3 regions of the Bradyrhizobium sp. Unk1 genome follow, and region 3 is predicted to be linked to each of the others. Evidence: predicted binding sites of a transcription regulator. Region 3 holds the regulator's gene; each other region holds the start of a gene.
What was found. Region 3 encodes HrcA, which represses chaperone genes, less so after heat shock. Its sites were predicted from a motif close to GTTAGCACTCNCNNNNNGNGAGTGCTAAC; they were not measured.
Positions count from the first base shown of each region.

Region 1: a site for HrcA is predicted at 3,058-3,086, ahead of AC5ZFO_RS21285 (co-chaperone GroES). Genes of this name have one in related genera too.
Region 2: a site for HrcA is predicted at 2,090-2,118, ahead of AC5ZFO_RS25835 (co-chaperone GroES). Genes of this name have one in related genera too.

Region 1 is NZ_JCAMOP010000016.1:90-4,398, reverse strand. Features, by position in the region: gene AC5ZFO_RS21305 (MFS transporter) at 1-215, opposite strand, end outside; gene AC5ZFO_RS21300 (NupC/NupG family nucleoside CNT transporter) at 375-1,625, shown strand; gene AC5ZFO_RS21295 (cupin domain-containing protein) at 1,763-2,302, opposite strand; gene AC5ZFO_RS21290 (usg protein) at 2,463-2,750, opposite strand; gene AC5ZFO_RS21285 (co-chaperone GroES) at 3,129-3,443, shown strand; partial or broken gene groEL (chaperonin GroEL) at 3,488-4,309, shown strand, end outside.
Region 2 is NZ_JCAMOP010000021.1:20,829-25,137, reverse strand. Features, by position in the region: gene groL (chaperonin GroEL) at 1-1,594, opposite strand, end outside; gene AC5ZFO_RS25835 (co-chaperone GroES) at 1,703-1,999, opposite strand; gene AC5ZFO_RS25830 (hypothetical protein) at 2,329-2,850, shown strand; gene AC5ZFO_RS25825 (protein phosphatase CheZ) at 3,016-3,795, opposite strand; gene AC5ZFO_RS25820 (L,D-transpeptidase) at 4,110-4,309, shown strand, end outside.
Region 3 is NZ_JCAMOP010000003.1:171,072-175,380, reverse strand. Features, by position in the region: gene pncA (bifunctional nicotinamidase/pyrazinamidase) at 1-187, shown strand, start outside; gene grpE (nucleotide exchange factor GrpE) at 259-864, opposite strand; gene hrcA (heat-inducible transcriptional repressor HrcA) at 961-2,049, opposite strand; gene rph (ribonuclease PH) at 2,231-2,944, shown strand; gene rdgB (RdgB/HAM1 family non-canonical purine NTP pyrophosphatase) at 2,956-3,591, shown strand; gene hemW (radical SAM family heme chaperone HemW) at 3,578-4,309, shown strand, end outside.

The sequences.
Region 1 (4,309 bases), on a different contig from region 3:
AGAAGCGCGGTGGGCAGGAACTGCACGAGGCCGACCATGCCGAGGTCGAAGGCCGAGCCGGTGAGATCATAAATCTGCCAGCCGATCGCGACCGCCGCGATCTGGCTGGAAAAGCGCGACAGGCTGCGCGAGAGCAGGAAGAACAGGAAGGCGCGGTGGGCGAGAAGTGCGCGGGCGGTGACCGGCGGATTCGAGGATATCGGCTGCTCTGTCATCGCCTCTTGGGTCACGCTTGGACCGTCCGCCCCCTGATTTCGACCTGCCCCGCGTGGCTGACGCAGGCCTGCTTGTCAACAGCGAGCGGCTTCGGCGGCCTTCCGGCATTGCGTTTGCAACGCACGCGCGGCCATAATCATTGAGGGTTTGGGGACATCATGCTTCGGCTGCAATCGGCACTCGGCGTTTTCGCATTGCTATTGATCGCTTGGGTGCTGAGCGAGAATCGCCGCGCGGCCTCGGCTCGCCAAGCAGCGATCGGGCTTGTCGCAACCTTCGTCACCGCGGTCGTGCTCCTAAAGGTGCCCGTCGTCGCGCGCGCCTTCGGCGCCATCAACGACGCGGTCGGCGCGATCTCCGCGGCCTCGCGCGCCGGCTCCTCCTTCGTGTTCGGCTATGTCGGGGGCGGTCCCCTGCCCTTCGATCTGAAGGTGCCGGGCGCCGATTTCATCCTGGCGTTCCAGGCGCTGCCGATCGTGCTGGTCATGAGCGTGCTGACGACGCTCTTGTTCTACTGGCGCGTGCTGCCGCCAATCGTGCGCGGCATGGCCTGGCTGCTGGAGCGGACGCTGGGCGTCGGTGGCGCGGTCGGGCTCTCGACCGCGGCCAACATCTTCCTCGGCATGGTCGAGGCACCGCTGTTCGTGCGGCCGTATCTGGCGCAGATGACGCGCAGCGAATTGTTCCTGGTGATGACCGGCGGCATGGCCGGCATCGCCGGCACGGTGCTGGTGCTCTACGCGACGCTGCTGGCGCCGCTCATTCCCGATGCCGCCGCCCATTTCGTGATCGCCTCCGTGCTGGGTGCGCCGGCCGCGATCCTCGTCAGCCTGATCATGGTGCCGGAGACTTCAGACAAGCGCACCGGCGGCGCGCTGGAGGATCCTGACATGGATGTCTCCGGCCCGATGGATGCAATCGTGAAGGGGACGAGCGCGGGGATCGAACTGCTGATCAACATCGTCGCCATGCTGCTGGTGCTGGTGGCGCTGGTCTATCTCGTCAATGCCATCCTCGGCCTGCTGCCTAATATCGGCGGCGGCGCGATCTCGCTGCAACGGCTGCTCGGCCTCGTGATGGCGCCGGTGTGCTGGCTGATGGGATTGCCCTGGGACCAGGCGGTGACCGCCGGCAGCCTGATGGGCACCAAGACCGTGCTCAACGAACTGATCGCCTATGTCGACTTCTCGAAACTGCCGCCCGATACGCTCGATCCGCGCTCGCGCCTGATCATGCTCTACGCAATGTGCGGCTTCGCCAATTTCGCCAGCCTCGGCATCATGATCGGCGGCTTAGGGGTGATGGCGCCGGAGCGGCGCGAGGAGATCAACGCGCTCGGGCTGAAATCGATCGTGTCGGGAACGCTGACGACGTGCCTGATGGGCGCTGTGGTGGGGGTGTTGAGCTGAGTGGCCGTAGCCCGGATGGAGCGCAGCGCAATCCGGGACAGTATCTCCGTCGCAGACAGTCGCCCCGGATTTCGCTTCGCTCCATCCGGGCTACAGGAGAGCCGTCATTGCGGGCAATGACGGCGGAAAGAGCGAGGCTACGCCTTCAACTCCACCGTCCTGAACTCCGCCGGCAGGATCACCTCCAGCAGCTCCACGTCATCCGAATAATCCAGGATCATGTGCTTGATCTTCGGCGGCTGGGTCCAGGCGCTGCCTTCCTTCATCAAGGTCTCGCCCTGACCGTCCATGTAGGTCTTCACCCAGCCCTTGAGCACGTAGACCATCTGGAATTCGACGTCGTGGAAGTGCAGCTTCGACACCTCGTTCGGATCGCAGGGTCCTTGCAGGCGGATCACGTGGGCTTGCGCGAGGCCGTGACTGGCTTCGGCGATGCCGAGGTCGCGGTACTTGGCGTAGGCGCGCAGGCCATCGGCCTTGAAGTCTTCCTCGCGGTGATGGCTGATGGCGATGCGCTGCTTGGGACGCGCGGGCTTTTTCGGAGCGGCCTTCGCCGGTGTCGTGCGCGCCTTTGCCTTCACCGCCTTGCGCGCCGAGGATCGTGCCACGGCCTTGGCTCCGCTCCGCTTCTTCACCGCGGCCTGGGCCGCGCTGCGCGATTTTGTTTTCTTGGCCATGGGCCGCCTCCCTGTTGTTATGGGCGGAGGCTAGCACAGAACGAGATATCGTAGGGTGGGCAAAGCGAAAGCGTGCCCACCATTGCCAGATGCAATCGTGGAGAGATGGTAGGCACGGCGCGAGCGCGCCTTTGCCCACTCTACGATGCCGGCGCGCTGTTCAATGCAGCCGGAACACGCCATCCACGGCGCGCAGCTCGGCCGGCTTGATCAGCTTGGAATGCGCGACGGTCACCGAATGGAGCGGACCGTCGAGCTTCTCCTGCCAGAACGCCAGGAAATCCTTCAGCGCCGGAAATTTCGGAAACATGTCGTAGTTCTGCCAGACGTAGGTCTGGAGAAGCGAGGGATGATCGGGCATCCGATAGAGAATTTGCGCCGTCGTCAGCCCGTAACCCAAAAGCTGTTTCCGGAAATCTTCGGAAACGCCCCCACTCCGCAAGCCCATGCCAACCTCCTTTGCAGGAGCGCATTCAAGGGGCGGCTTGGTCGGTGTGCGCCTTACGAGCCACCCGGTACTGATGCGCTCACATGAGAGAAATGTGACGCAAACTGACAATCCATCTCAAGCCCAAAAGTTTAACAAGCTGTTGAAATTCAATGCTTTAGCAGCAGAGACGGCTCCGTGCTAATACGGTCACCGGGCGGGTTAACGATGGTAAAGAGATTCTGGCACCCGGGCCTTCAGAGTGCCGAATTTTCTGCTAGAAGCCCTTGCCCCCGCAAAATTCCTGTCCTATTTCAGCCTCGCCTGTGCTAGCACTCGCTGGCACAGACTGCTAACGCCAAAAAATTCCCATACCGTGCAACTACTTAGGAGGACTGCATGAAATTCCGTCCGCTTCACGACCGCGTCGTGGTCAAGCGTATCGACGCAGAAGAGAAGACCGCCGGCGGCATCATCATTCCCGACACTGCCAAGGAAAAGCCCTCGCAGGGCGAAGTCGTCGCCGTCGGCCCCGGTGGCCGCGACGAAGCTGGCAAGCTGATCCCGATCGACCTGAAGGTCGGCGACCGCGTGCTGTTCGGCAAGTGGTCCGGCACTGAAGTCAAGATCGACAACGTCGACCTGCTGATCATGAAGGAAAGCGACATCATGGGCGTCCTCGACGTCCCCGCTTCCAAGAAGAAGGCGGCCTAAGAGCCCCCTCTCCCCACCAGCTAAACACCTAAGGAAAAATCCAGATGTCAGCTAAAGAAGTCAAATTCGGCGTCGATGCACGCGACAAGATGCTGCGTGGCGTCGACATCCTCGCCAACGCCGTCAAGGTGACGCTCGGCCCCAAGGGCCGCAACGTCGTCCTCGACAAGTCGTTCGGCGCTCCCCGCATCACCAAGGACGGCGTCACCGTCGCCAAGGAGATCGAGCTCGACGACAAGTTCGAGAACATGGGCGCACAGATGGTGCGCGAAGTCGCTTCGAAGTCCGCGGACGCGGCCGGCGACGGCACCACCACCGCAACCGTGCTCGCGGCTGCGATCGTTCGTGAAGGCGCAAAGTCGGTTGCCGCCGGCATGAACCCGATGGACCTGAAGCGTGGTATCGACCTGGCCGTGGAAGCCGTGGTCGCCGACCTCGTCAAGAACTCCAAGAAGGTCACCTCGAACGACGAGATCGCCCAGGTCGGCACCATCTCGGCCAACGGCGATGCGGAGATCGGCAAGTTCCTCTCCGACGCCATGAAGAAGGTAGGCAACGAGGGTGTCATCACCGTCGAGGAAGCCAAGTCGCTCGAGACCGAGCTCGACGTCGTCGAGGGCATGCAGTTCGACCGCGGCTACATCTCGCCCTACTTCGTCACCAACGCCGACAAGATGCGCGTTGAGATGGACGACGCCTACATCCTCATCAACGAGAAGAAGCTCTCCTCGCTGAACGAGCTGCTGCCGCTGCTCGAGGCCGTAGTGCAGACCGGCAAGCCGCTGGTCATCGTCGCCGAGGACGTCGAAGGCGAAGCGCTCGCGACGCTGGTCGTGAACCGTCTGCGCGGTGGTCTGAAGGTCGCG
Region 2 (4,309 bases), on a different contig from region 3:
GCGGAGCTTCCTTCTTCGGCGTTTCGGCGACCATGGCCTCGGTGGTCACCAGCAGGCCGGCCACGGACGAGGCGTCCTGCAGCGCGGTGCGGACCACCTTGGCGGGATCGATGATGCCCTTCTCGACCATGTCGACATAGTCCTCGTTCTGGGCGTCGAAGCCGAAGGTCTCGGACTTGTTCTCCAGGATCTTGCCGACCACGATCGAGCCTTCCACGCCCGCGTTCTCGGAGATCTGGCGGATCGGGGCTTCCAGCGCCTTCAGCACGATGTTGATGCCGGCCTGGACGTCGGCATTGGCGTTGGTGAGACGGCCCACGGCCTTCTTGGCGCGCAGCAGCGCGACGCCGCCGCCGGGGACGATGCCTTCCTGCACCGCGGCGCGGGTGGCGTTGAGCGCGTCCTCGACGCGGTCCTTCTTCTCCTTGACCTCGATCTCGGTCGCGCCGCCGACGCGGATCACCGCGACGCCGCCGGCGAGCTTGGCGAGGCGCTCCTGGAGCTTCTCACGGTCGTAGTCCGAGGTGGTCTCCTCGATCTGGGCCTTGATCTGGCCGACGCGGGCCTCGATCTCCGGCTTCTTGCCGGCGCCCTTGACGATCGTGGTGTTCTCCTTGTCGATCACGACCTTGCCGGCACGACCGAGCATCTTCACGGTGACGTTCTCGAGCTTGATGCCGAGGTCTTCGGAGATGAGCTGGCCGCCGGTGAGGATCGCGAGGTCCTCGAGCATGGCCTTGCGGCGGTCGCCGAAGCCCGGCGCCTTGACGGCGGCGACCTTGAGGCCGCCACGCAGGCGGTTGACGACCAGGGTGGCCAGCGCCTCGCCCTCGACGTCCTCGGCGATGATGACGAGCGGCTTGCCCGACTGCACCACGGCTTCCAGCACCGGCAGCATGGCCTGCAGGCCGGACAGCTTCTTCTCGTGCAGGAGGATGTAGGCGTCCTCGAGCTCGGCGGTCATCTTCTCGGCGTTGGTGACGAAGTAGGGCGACAGATAGCCGCGGTCGAACTTCATGCCCTCGACGATGTCGACCTCGGTGTCGAGCGACTTGTTCTCCTCGACGGTGATGACGCCCTCGTTGCCGACCTTCTGCATCGCCTGGGCGATCATCTTGCCGATGGCTGCATCGCCGTTGGCCGAGATGGTGCCGACCTGGGCGACCTCGGAGGAGGCGGCGACCGGCTTGGCGCGCTTCTCGATGTCCTTGATGACGGCCGTAACCGCGGTGTCGATGCCGCGCTTGAGGTCCATCGGGTTCATGCCGGCGGCAACCGCCTTGGCGCCTTCGCGCACGATGGCCTGGGCTAGCACGGTCGCGGTGGTGGTGCCGTCGCCGGCGGTGTCGTTGGTCTTGGAGGCGACTTCGCGCAGCATCTGCGCGCCCATGTTCTCGAACTTGTCCTCGAGCTCGATCTCCTTGGCGACGGTGACGCCGTCCTTGGTGATGCGGGGTGCGCCGAAGCTCTTCTCGATGACGACGTTGCGGCCCTTCGGACCGAGCGTCACCTTGACGGCGTTGGCGAGAATGTCGACGCCGCGCAGCATGCGTTCGCGCGCGTCTCCGGAAAACTTGACGTCTTTGGCAGCCATTTCTTCAATCCCTCGTGTTTCGTGACGTGTCTACTGCTTGCGGAATGACCGAATGCCCGGATCGCGCGATCCGGGCATGACATTCAGCGGCTGTTCAGGCTGACGGCCTTAGGCCATGACACCCATGATGTCCGACTCCTTCATGATCAGGAGCTCTTCGTTGTCGATCTTGACCTCGGTGCCCGACCACTTGCCGAACAGCACGCGGTCGCCGACCTTGAGATCGATAGGGATCAGCTTACCGGCCTCGTCGCGGCCGCCGGGGCCGACGGCGACGACCTCGCCCTGGGACGGCTTTTCCTTGGCGGTGTCCGGAATGATGATGCCGCCCTTGGTCTTTTCCTCGGCGTCGATACGTTTGACCACGACACGGTCATGCAGCGGACGAAATTTGGATTTAGCCATGACGTTTCCCTTTGGAGGCTCGCTTCGGAAGGAATGGAAGTGGGTAGGGGCGGCGTCCGTCCACCCTCTTGCCGAGGATCGAACGGCGCGCTTAGCAATCGGGCTTTCCGAGTGCTAATAGTGCGCCCGGAAATATGGCTTGGCCGCGATCCTGTCAAGCAAGGGTGGTTAAGCGATTGGTGAGGCGGATATAGGATCGTGTCTAGAGAAACTTATTGGTCGCGCTGGCGTATAAAGGACGTCATTGCTCCGACAGCGGTTTTGCGCTTGGCTGCAGGAGGGATGCGGTCGGGGTCTCATTTGGGGGACGGTTTGCTCGGGGGAATGTCATGATCAGTTCAGCTCACGCACGCACGGTTGCCAATCTGGCGGCCGCCTCTTGCCTGGCGCTGCTGCTTGGCGCCTGCGGCGGCGGTATGAGCCTGCCGTCCTTCTCGTCGTCTTCGCCGCCGCCCGAGGCCGAGCCCGGCACCGGCCCGGAAATGCCGGCGAGCATCCGCGCCGACGAGATCGTCGGCCGCTGGGGTCTCGCCTCGTTCCAGAACCCGGCCGACCGCGCCCGCACCGAGGCCGCGGCCCGATCGCAGTGCAAAAATCCTTACGTGATCACCGCCGGTTCCTCCGGCGGCGTGATCATGCATCTCGCCGACCAGGCGACGCCGCAGGAGCTGCGCCTGAAGGGCTCGCCCAGCGGCAAGAACTACATCGGACCGGCGGGTCCCACCCCCGGCGAGCAGGACCGCGAGATCGTCTCCTTCGACGGCCGCGTCCTGATCACCCGCTTCATCGACAAGGACGCCGCCACCCGCTACGGCAACATGGTCTACGTCCGCTGCGCGCCGAGGGCGTGATCGGGGTTCGGCTCTAACCCGCGTCATTGCGAGCGTAGCGAAGCAATCCAGACTGTCTCGGCGGAGGCAGCCTGGATTGCTTCGTCGCTTCGCTCCTCGCAATGACGAGGAACAAAAAACGCCGGCTTTCGCCGGCGTTTTGTTTTTCCGTAGTGTCGCGCCCGATCAGTCGAACAGCGCGTCGATGTCGTCCTGCGAGGCGTGGCCGACGTCGCCGGCGAGCTTGGGGCCGTTGAGGAGCTTTTCGTCGTCGCTGCGGGTGTCGGCCGGCGCGGGCACATGGGCCTTGATCGCGTCGACGCCGCCCCAGATCTCCATCATCGCATTGATGTGCTGCTCGATGAACTTCATCGTGGTCATGACCTTGCTGATGCGCTGGCCGGTCAGGTCCTGGAAGTTGCAGGCTTCGAAGATCGAGATGACGCGTTCCTGGATGTCGTCGGCGAGCCGCTTCTGCTGGTCGGCCGATTGCACCTTGGACATCGCGCTGGCCGCCTGGTCGATCGATTCGGCGGCTTCGAGAATCTGCTGGGTCGCCTGCTCGGTACCGCCGACGACCGCGCCGAGCTCGCCATTGACCTTGGCCATTTCGCCGCCGTCGAAGCTCTTGCCGTGCAGCGTCGCGATCTCGCGCTTGGTGCGGTCGATGGCGTCGTGGATGAGGTCGAGCTCGACCTTCAGCTTCTCGCACTGCTCGATCTGCGCCCGGTAGGTATCGAGCATGGTACGAGCCTCGGAGAGCTCGTGGGCAGTGGAGGCGTCGATCGCCGCCATGGCTGCGCTGCCGGACAAGGGCACAGTGCCCTTCGCCATCTGTGCGCGGATCGCACGCAGCTCCGCCATGATCTCATTATGCATCGGCGCAGCCTCCTCAATCATTTCGGGGCTGGGCATCTCGCCGACAATAGCCTCTTCGACACGAAAACGTTTGCGGTGAATAGCCATCAGGAACTCCCCCCACCTCACTCACGCGTCTTTGTAGGCAGAAGCAATTTAACACGAGGTTCACAGCGGGAACTGTTGCGCGGCCGCACGCGACGGCACGAAAAGAAGCGATTAACCATGGGCCTGCGGCGTTCATCGAAAATAAACGCTGATCGCCAAATTGCACCCTCGCTCGCGACGTGGTGAATCGAAACGGCTGATACGTTTACCAAACAAAACGGCTTTTGCTCTTTATTGACCACGTCGCGGTCGCCGATCAGCCATCGGCTCTGCACGACGCATGTGATCTAGACGAAACAGTACAGAGTACGTCGATGTTCAAGAAAATGTCTGTCGCGCTGCTCGGCAGCGCTTGCACCTTCATTGCCGGCGCGAGCAGCGCCAGCGCCTTCGACAATAGTGTGCCGAACGATCCGCCTGCGGTGCTCTACCAGCCGCAGGTGCCGCCGGCGCCGGTGCGCGTCGCCTCCAATGCGAATATGGGCGGCGGCTTCATCGAGTTCCTGTTCGGTGA
Region 3 (4,309 bases):
CCTCGCGACGGACTTCTGCGTCGCCTGGACCGCGCTCGATGCGCGCAAGGCGGGCTTCGAGGTCTATGTGGTGGAGGACGCCTGCCGCGGCATCGACACGCAGGGTTCGCTCGCAAAAGCCTGGGCCGACATGGCCAAAGCCGGGGTGAAGCGGATTCAGTCCGCGGATATCGCGGTGAGCGCGTAAGATAGCAATCGGTCGTTCCGGGGCGATGCAAAGCATCGAACCCGGAATGACGCCAAGGCTTGGTTCGCCGCTCAGTTCACTTCGTTGCTGTTCGCCGCCGGCGCAGCCTTGGTGCCGCCCTTGGCGACACCGACCAGCGCCGGGCGCAGCACGCGCTCGCCGATGGTGTAGCCAGCCTGCATGACCTGCACGACGGTACCCGCAGGCACCGACGCATCCGGCACCTCGTACATCGCCTGCTGGAAGTTCGGGTCGAACTTCTGGCCCTGCGGATCGAACTTCTTCACGCCGTGCTTTTCCAGCGCGTTGAGCAGCGAGCGCTCGGTGAGCTCGACGCCCTCGATCAGCGAGGTCAGGCCCGGATCGGCCGCGGCACGGGCCTCGGCCGGAACGGCATCGAGCGCACGCTGGAGATTGTCGGCGATGTCGAGCACGTCGCGGGCAAAGCCGGTGATGCCGTAGAGCCGGGCGTCGGCGACCTCCTTGGTGGTGCGTTTGCGCAGATTTTCCATCTCGGCCAGCGTCCGCAGCATGCGGTCGCGCGCCTCGGCGGCTTCCTTCTGCAACAGCTCGACCGAGCCGGGCTCCGGATCGTCGGGCATGATGTAGGGTTTTGACACCACGGGCTCGTCGGTCGGCGGGGTCGTGTCGTCGGGCTGCCGGTCTCGATCGGTCATCGGCTCTCTTCTCGAACTCGTCTCAAGGGATTGTTGGCCCGGATATCGTGCCTAAGCTCACGAAAATCAAGCGCCCGTGATCGGAGGAAACGCCGGTCAGCCCCCCAGGAGGCGGCTGACGATGCGCGCGGCGTAGTCCACGGTCGGGATCACACGGGCATAATTCAGCCGCGTCGGCCCGATCACGCCCAAAACGCCGACGATGTGGCCGGCGGCATCCCGATAGGGCGAGATGATGGTGGAGGAGCCCGACAAGGAAAACAGTTTGTTCTCCGAACCGATGAAGATCCGTACGCCCTCGGCGGTCTCGGCGCGTCCCAGAAGGTCGATCACGCCGCGCTTGGTCTCGAGATCGTCGAACAAGAGCCGAACGCGCTCCAGATCCTCCAGTGCGTGCAGATCCTCGAGCAGATTGGCGTGGCCGCGAACGATCAGCTGGCGGTCCTCGTTCTCGCCGCCGGACCAGCTCGCAATGCCGGCCGAAATCACCTTTTGCGTCAGCTGATCGAGCTCGGCGCGGGCTTCCCCGAGCGCGGTTTCGAGCTCGAGCCGCGCCTCGGCCAGCGTGCGGCCGCGGATTCGCGCATTGAGGAAATTACCGGCTTCCGTGAGCGCCGAGGAGGGAACTCCCGGCGGCAGCGACAGCACGCGGTTTTCGACCTGACCGTCCTCGCCGACCAGGATCACCAGCGCCTTCTCGGGTTCCAGACGGACGAATTCGATGTGTTTCAGCCGCGCATTGGATTTCGGGGTCAGCACGACCGCTGCGGCGCGGGTGAGACCGGACAGCCGCGTCAGCGCCTGGTCCAGCGCCGCCTCGACCGACTGCGCCTGACCGACGGAGGTGAGCTGGCTCTGGATCGACTGCCGCTCGGCGTCATTGAGGTCGCCGACCTGCATCAGGGCGTCGACGAAGAAGCGTAAGCCCAGTTCCGTCGGCAAACGGCCGGCGGAGGTGTGGGGCGCATAGATCAGGCCGAGCTGTTCCAGGTCGGCCATGACGTTGCGGACCGAGGCCGGCGACAGCGGCATCGCGATCAGCCGCGAAATATTGCGCGAGCCGACCGGCTCGCCGGTCGCGAGATAGCTTTCGACAATTTGACGAAAGATGTCGCGGGAACGCTCGTTGAGCTGGGCGAGGCCTGCGCGCGGCGCGATCAGATGGATCGGATCGTGATGGGCCACGGACGGTAACTCCTCTCAGACGCTTATAATTTGTCCATCCCCGAGGGTTCTGACAAGCGTGGCGTTTGCGGGGTGGAAAACCCGGGGTGAAAAAGCGCCGATCTTCCCCCTTGCCGCCCACCCTCACCCCACCTACAAGCACCGCGAATAGCCCTTTTCCGAGAGTTTTGGAGGATTTCCCATGCGGCCAAGCCGCCGTGCGCCCGACGAATTGCGCCCCGTGACGCTGGAGCGCGGCGTGGTCAAATATGCGGAAGGCTCCTGCCTGGTGAAATTCGGCGACACCCATGTGCTGGTCACCGCCACGCTGGAAGACCGCCTGCCGCCGTGGCTGAAGGGCCAGGGCCGCGGCTGGGTCACCGCCGAATACGGCATGCTGCCGCGCGCGACCTCCGAACGCACCCGCCGCGAGGCTTCCGCGGGCAAGCAAAGCGGCCGCACCGTCGAGATTCAGCGCCTGATCGGCCGCTCGCTTCGCACCATCGTCGATCTCGAAGCGCTCGGTGAGCGCCAGATCACGGTCGATTGCGACGTGCTCCAGGCCGACGGCGGCACGCGCACGGCCTCGATCACCGGCGCCTGGGTCGCGCTCGCCGATTGCATCAACTGGATGAAGGCGCGCAACATGATCAAGGCCAAGGTGCTGCGCGACAACGTCGCCGCGATCTCCTGCGGCATCTACAACGGCACGCCCGTGCTCGACCTCGACTATGCCGAGGATTCCGAAGCCCAAACCGACGCCAATTTCGTCATGACCGGCGATGGCCGCATCATCGAGGTGCAGGGCACCGCGGAACGCGAACCGTTCACACAGGACGAGTTCCTCGCGCTGATGGCGCTGGCCCAGAAGGGTATCGCACGGCTCGTGGACTTGCAGAAACTGGCTGTCGCGTAGTCAATAGGCCCATGCACCGCCGAATCACCGGAAAGCTCGTCATCGCGACCCACAATCCCGGCAAGCTCGCCGAGATGAAGGAGTTGCTCGCGCCTTACGGCATCGAGGCGGTGTCGGCCGGTGAGCTCGGCCTGCCCGAGCCCGACGAGACCGGCAATGATTTCCGCAGCAATGCCGCGATCAAGGCGATCGCGGCGGCGCAGGCGACGAAGCTTCCCTCCTTTGCCGACGATTCCGGCATCGTGGTCGACGCGCTCGATGGCGCGCCCGGCATCTACAGCGCGCGCTGGGCCGGTCCAGCCAAGGATTTTGCCGTTGCAATGGCGCAGATCGAGCGCCTGTTGCAGGAGCGCGGCGCCACCACGCCCGACAAGCGCACCGCGCATTTCGTATCCGCGCTCTGCGTCGCCTGGCCCGACGATCATCTCGAAGAGGTCGAGGCGCGCGTCGACGGCACCCTGGTCTGGCCGCCGCGCGGCACCGCCGGCTTCGGCTATGATCCGATGTTCCTGCCCAATGGCCACGATCGCACGTTCGGCGAGATGACCAGCATCGAGAAGCACGGCCTGCCGCCGCTTGGCCTCGGCCTGTCGCATCGCGCCCGCGCCTTCGTGAAACTGGCGGAGATCTGCCTTGAGCCGCGCTAAGCAAGCTTTCGGCGTCTATGTGCACTGGCCGTTCTGCCTGTCGAAGTGCCCCTATTGCGACTTCAACAGCCACGTCCGCCACGCTGCGATCGACGAGGCGCGCTTTGCCTCCGCCTTTGCGCGCGAGATCGCAACCACCGCGGAACGCGCACCCGGCCGTGAAGTCACCTCGATTTTCCTCGGCGGCGGCACGCCGTCGCTGATGCAGCCCGCAACCGTCGGCGCGGTGCTCGATGCCATCGGCAAGCACTGGACTGTCGCAAGCGATGTCGAGGTGACGCTGGAAGCAAACCCGACCAGCGTCGAGGCCACGCGCTTTGCCGGCTATCGCGCCGCCGGCGTCAACCGCGTCTCGCTCGGCGTGCAGGCACTCGACGATGCCTCGCTGAAAGCGCTGGGCCGCATGCACAGCGCCCGCGAGGCACTCGATGCCGTCGCCATCGCGCGCCGCTCGTTCGACCGTTATTCGTTCGACCTGATCTACGCCCGTCCCGACCAGACACCGGCGATGTGGGCCGACGAGCTGCGCCTCGCGATCGACGAAGCGGCCGAGCATCTGTCGCTCTATCAATTGACGATCGAGGAAGGCACGCCGTTCTTCGGCCTGCACCAGGCCGGCAAGCTGAAGACGCCTGACGAAGCGGTTGCGCGCGCGCTCTACGACGTCACGCAAGAGACCTGCGACAAGCTCGGCCTGCCCGCCTACGAGATTTCAAAT